2 linked regions of the Oceanispirochaeta sp. M1 genome follow. Each later gene encodes a partner of the first gene's protein in a complex. Links are inferred from orthologs where the notes say so. Each region holds a gene or a part of one and is shown on either strand. Other genes may lie near its edges.

Region 1 (2,974 bases):
TTTATTCTGATCCATTACATGTTCCCCTTGGCGGCTGCGGTCAGAGCCTTTGCCAGCCGGTCAATCTCATCTTTACTATTCATCTCGGTTACACAGACCAGAAGATCATTTTCCCTATAGGCGGAACGATATTCAGAAGCTTCAAAGCGGCTTAATGCCAGACCGGGGAAAATTCCCTTCTTCTGTAATGCATCCGCAATATCCGCTGCAGGAGAGGGACAGCTCAGTATAAACTCCCTGAAACAGGATGAGCCCTGATCCACTGAGAATCCTTCAAGTTGACCTAAAGTCAGAGAGGCATAGGCTGTTTTGTCATAGATAAGACGGGCTGTCTCTCTGATACCCTGTTTCCCCATGGCCGCCATATACACCGCAGCCGCCAGGGCCATCAGTCCCTGGTTGGAGCAGATATTACTTGTCGCTTTTTCACGGCGGATATGCTGCTCTCTGGCAGAAAAAGTAAGAACACATCCGGCACGTCCGCCGGCATCCATTGTTCTCCCCACAACCCTGCCGGGCATTTTTCGGATCAGCTTCTTAGTAGTAGCAAAGAGTCCCAGGCTGGGACCGCCGTAACTCATGGGTATACCCAGAGGCTGGCCTTCACCGGTAACGATATCAGCACCGCAGACTCCCGGACTTTCCAGCAGCCCGCAGGCCAGAGGGTCTGCATGAACAATAAAAAGAGCTCCAACACCATGGCACTCCTCCGCGAGGGCCTTAAGATCCCGAATCTCTCCGGTAAAAGCGGGGTTGGCTGTGATAAAACAGGCAGAATTATCATCTGGCCGTCCTTTTCTCATAAGGGCATCACTGCCGGCAAGGTAGGTCTCCATAACCTCGATATACTCGGGGTGGATTCCCTCATCCAGAACAATCTCTTTTCTGCCGGACTTGCATCGCAGGGCCATCAGGGCAGCTTCGGCCATAGCTGCAGCACCATCATAATGAGAAGCGTTGACCACCTCCATTCCGTAGAGTTCGGCAATCATAGTCTGGAATTCAAACAAAGCCTGAAGAGTACCCTGGGAGACCTCGGGCTGGTAGGGAGTATAGGCAGTGAAGAACTCCCCTCTGGAAAGTACTGCATCCACTACTGAAGGGACAAAATGTCTATACAGACCGCCTCCCAGAAACCACAGGGCATCATCTGAACTCTGATTTCGATCTGACAGATCCTTGAGTCTCTTCTTCACTACCATTTCCGGCAATCCGTCGGGAATGTTCAGTTCAGGATAACGACAACTTTCGGGAATATCCTGAAACAGTTCTTCAACCGTTTCAAGCCCGATCTGCTCCAGCATCTTAAGCCGGTCGCTCTCAGTATGGGGAATATAACTCATTTACCAACCTCGAATTATTTAATTATTATTCCGTTCCCGGAACCCTCTATTCATCCTGACCTTTCAGGAATTCTTTATACTCTTCCTCGCTCATAAGAGCGGAAAAGCTGTCATCATCACTTTTTATTTTGCAGATCCAACCATCTTTCAGAGCCGATGAATTAACCAGTTCGGGTTCATCTTCAAGCCCTTCGTTAACTTCTGCAACTTCACCGTTAAGAGGAGCGTAGAGATCATTGGCCGCCTTTACAGATTCAATAACACCGAAGGGAGCACCCTGCTCTACCTCGGCTCCGGTTTCAGGAAGCTCGACAAATACAATGTCTCCGACCTTTTCCTGGGCATACTCACTGAGACCGCAGATGTAGAGATCTCCCTCTTTTGCCGCCCACTCATGGGATTTTGCGTATCTGATTTCCATAGATTTACTCCTTATGTATTTTCTAAACTGATCTACAGTTTAGGTTATTTAAACAGTCTGCACTACCAGGATTCTTAAATGAAAGGGTCAGCGATAACTCGGCCTGTAGAGGGGACGCTTTTCAACGACGGCCTTCTTCACTCGTCCCCGGAGGGAGACCTGTATTTCCGTTCCCGCCTTGGCATAGGCCGGAGAAACAAAAGCGTTGGCGCAATACTTATCCACTGTAGGTGCATACAGCCCGCTTACAACCTCTCCTATCACTTCTCCATCAGATGAAAGAACTTCATAACCCTCCCGGGGAACTCCTTTTTCTGTAAGGGAGAGGGTTATCAGTTTTCTCTCAAGCCCTTTTTCCAGAAGAGCTTCCACAGCCTCTTTACCGATAAAATCACCCTGCATGTCACAGGCCCATTTAAGTAAGGCTTCCGGGGGAAGAATATCTTCACCCAGCTCATGTCCATAGAGGGGAAATCCCGGTTCGAATCGAAGACTGTCCCGGCAGGCAAGGCCGCAGGGGCTTATTTCACAATGATCAGCAAACAGAGCCAGAATACTGTTCCATAACTCCAGGGCCGCTTCATTATCTACAAAGATCTCAACACCGTCTTCACCGGTATAGCCGGTACGCCCGGCCTGAAATGTAATATTGTTAAGCTTAAGCTCACGTATGCCGAATCGTTCCCATTCATCCTGCAGGGAGAGGGATGTGAGTTTCTCGAGAACGGGTATTACCTGAGGTCCCTGAAGGGCAAAGAGTGAAGTCTGAGAAGACTCATCTGTTAGGGTAACTTCAAAGGGGCCTGTGTGCAGCTCCAGCCATTCCCAGTCTTTATTCAGATTGGAGGCATTCACCACAAGGGAATAGTCCTCTTCACCCATTCTGTACAGGAAGATATCGTCGATGATACCACCGTCTTCTTTCAGAAGGATTCCATAACCCGACTGACCGGGCTGCAGTGCTTTTACATTGCTTGTAATAAGATGATTCAGGTAATCCGTACTGCCGGGTCCCTGTATACGGAAACGCCCCATATGACTGACATCAAATATCCCGGCGCTTCTGCGGACAATCCTGTGTTCTTCGGTTGCCCCGGGGCCATAAAATAGAGGCATCTCCCATCCGGCGTACTCCACCATCCTGGCACCCTGTTCTACGTGAAAAGAATTCATAACAGTCTTCAACATGTCTGACCCCTTAATATATCAA
Region 2 (2,886 bases), on another replicon or contig:
TGTTCGGGTCGATTACTGCTCTGTTCCGCATAACTCTCTGTTTCTGGAGTTTGAAGAACGGGATTTCCTCTATTCCGGGAATACTGCTGTCAAGAACTTTCTGACCGGCAGGAGCTCCTTTGTTTTCAATTCTTTCCTGTATTTCGGCTTCCATTCCTCTGGCAAATGCGAAATCCTTCACAACTGTGCCGGATATAATATGCTCCCTGACAACCCTTTGGACTTTACTCTCATCCATATATTCATAAATGATCGGTTCCTGACCCGGCATTGCCACGGTAATCAATGGTTCTTTAGAACAAATACCGGCACAGCCGGTTTTAATGATTTTTGCTGCCTTGATGTTATTTTCTTTAAGATCTTTTTTCAAAGATTCAAGAACTTCTGTTGCACCGGAAGCGATTCCGCAGGTTCCCATATGAACATAGATCTTTGCTGATTCTTTCTCAGCACCATTTACTATTTTATCTCGAATATCATTAATATCGGATATTGATTTTGTACCCATCTACTTTCCCTTTATAACAAACCTGTTATTTATACTCATCAAGAATGGCATCGACACTGTCAATGCTTACTTTTCCGAATATTTTGCCATCAACTACCAAAATCGGAGCCAGTCCGCATGCTCCAAAACATCTGGCATTCTCATAAGTAAATCTTCCATCTTCTGTGCTTTCGCCAAGTTTAATGTTGTAATCTGCTTCTATTTTTTCGGCGATCTCTTTTCCGCCTTTTACATAACAGGCGGTTCCCATACAGACCTGAATTCTGTGTCTGGCTTTCGCTTCCATTGAGAAATAGGAATAGAACGAGACTACTCCATAAATATGATTAGGAGGAATTCCTGTCTTATTAGAGATCCTTTCCTGTACCGAGACAGGAATATATCCCAGTAGAACCTGAACTTTTTCAAGTAGGGGTATCAATTGCTCTTCATCCGCCCCATGTTTATCTATCAATTTGTCCAGTTCCTGAATTTCCTCCTGTGAAAGAGATTCCTCAATTTCCGGTTTCTTTTCTTTAACCATTTATCTACCACCTGATAAAATATTTTATAAATTGCGATCTTATACGCACTGATCCTCGAAAAGCTCTTTAATATCTGAAAATATCTGCTTTTCATTCTCTAAAGGCTCAATGCTGTCTATTGCTTTTTTTATATTGTCAGAATCATATTTAACACCCTTTAAAGCTCTAGTAAGCTTTTTCCCAAAGGATGTAATAAGTGAATCTGAATAAGTTTTTGTATTGATTATCTTTCCGTCAATTAAATTGAATCCGATTTCAATTTCGCCCCATAAAAATTTATTACTATGAACGGCTTCAAAGGAAGGACTATCTCCATATATCCACTCCCAGGAGGACTGTGTTTTATACATTTTATTGAATGCATCTGAATCATAGGAATGCTCAGTCAGATCAGTTTTACTATCAATCCCGCCATAATGTTTTTCAAAGGACTCTATAATTCTGTCCTTCATACTATGTATAGAGATATCCCTGGATAACTCTTTCAGATTCATAACCCTGGCTCTGACAGAATCAATCCCCTTGGATTCAATTTTCTGTTTCGACGGGGTTAATATCCCGGAAAGAGTAGATAGATTTGAGTCTATTAATAAGGTTCCATGATGATATGATGCCTGGTCGTTTGAAAAAAAAGCATTCCCTGAGAATTTGATATTATTAATTAAAATATCATTCCGGCCTGAAAATATTGCATTGAGACCAAAACTTTTAACTGCATTAATTATGACTGAAAACTGCTTTTCAGTATCGAATAAGCCATTTTCTGTGATAAAGGTATAGTTTAAATTCCCCTTATCATGAAATACAGCACCCCCACCGGACTGACGTCTTGCCAGCTTTATACCACTGTCACGGATCTTACCCACGTCACATTCCTTCCAGGGGTTCTGGTTACTTCCGATAACTACTGAATTATTGTTTTGCCAGAGATAAAGAATGACCTGATTGCTTTTAACATTGGCGGTCAAATACTCTTCGACCGCCAAATTGAACCATGGTTCAAAACTCTTTGATACAAATAAAAGATTATTAGTCTTTTTCAATTTCGGCAATGGAATCACCAACTTTTATGGTTGCACCTTCTGTAACTACTATCTTTTTAATTAAACCGTTGATCTTTGATTTAATAACAGTATTACCCTTAACGGATTCAACCTGCAGAATCTTTTCACCAATCTTTATGGGATCATTTTCCTTTACTGAAATTTTACCGACCTTTCCCTGCTTACCGTTTTTAATAAGCTTATCAAGCTTTACTTTTACTATCATAATTTCTATCCAATTGAGCAAAGAGAGAGGAAAATGTATCTTCCTCTCTCTTAAGATTTTTAATTAAAGTCTTTTTCGAATTCTTCAATGCTGTTCTTCAGTAAGGTGACACTGTAAGCCATTGCAGGACCACCGCCAAAGGCGACAGAGACCATTGCAGCCTGGAGAATCTCATCTTTCTTAGCACCGGCTTCAAGAGCTTTATATGTATGATAAACAATGCAGTACAAACATCTGCTGAATACTGCGATTCCGATACTTATCAGTTCTTTTGTTTTGGGATCAATGGCATCGCCTTCCTTGTATGTAGTTTCCAAAAGATTCATGAAACCTTCTACATTTCCCTGTGTAGATTTCATTTCTCCGAATTCACCAAGGCCGTTTACAAAATCATTTAACATTTCTCTGGGGTTGTCTGACATCCTATTATACTTCCTATATCCTAAAATTTATTGATACATGCAAATATCTTACAAGTACGTAATATAATTAGCCGTGACAAAGTTTCTGCAATATCAATGACATCACGTTATTCCTAAAAAAAGCATGCGTCAAGACTAAAAATGAAATTAAAAATAATTATTT

The links. Proteins that work in one complex are often made in the same cells at the same time.
Region 2: the proteins of gcvH (region 1) and DV872_RS24235 are in contact, whole or in part, in a crystal structure (PDB 3A7A), measured with the Escherichia coli proteins. The link is inferred for Oceanispirochaeta sp. M1 from one-to-one orthologs.

Annotation. Positions count from the first base shown.
Region 1 is NZ_QQPQ01000004.1:195,929-198,902, forward strand. What follows is about bases 78-2,974. They hold gcvH (glycine cleavage system protein GcvH), read right to left. Parts: upstream 1,765-2,974; coding sequence 1,390-1,764; downstream 78-1,389. Other genes in these bases: gcvPA (aminomethyl-transferring glycine dehydrogenase subunit GcvPA), read right to left, coding at 78-1,343; gcvT (glycine cleavage system aminomethyltransferase GcvT), read right to left, coding at 1,852-2,952. In the rest of the region: aminomethyl-transferring glycine dehydrogenase subunit GcvPB, read right to left, coding at 1-15; more of gcvPA, read right to left, coding at 15-77. UniProt on the Escherichia coli protein: The glycine cleavage system catalyzes the degradation of glycine. The H protein shuttles the methylamine group of glycine from the P protein to the T protein.
Region 2 is NZ_QQPQ01000065.1:384-3,269, reverse strand. The notes cover bases 78-2,886. They hold DV872_RS24235 (lipoate--protein ligase), read right to left. Parts: upstream 2,085-2,886; coding sequence 1,071-2,084; downstream 78-1,070. Other genes in these bases: DV872_RS24225 (carboxymuconolactone decarboxylase family protein), read right to left, coding at 2,361-2,723; DV872_RS24230 (biotin/lipoyl-binding protein), read right to left, coding at 2,062-2,301; DV872_RS24240 (NAD(P)H-dependent oxidoreductase subunit E), read right to left, coding at 534-1,031; DV872_RS24245 (NuoF family protein), read right to left, coding at 78-508. Outside these bases: more of DV872_RS24245, read right to left, coding at 1-77. UniProt on the Escherichia coli protein: Catalyzes both the ATP-dependent activation of exogenously supplied lipoate to lipoyl-AMP and the transfer of the activated lipoyl onto the lipoyl domains of lipoate-dependent enzymes.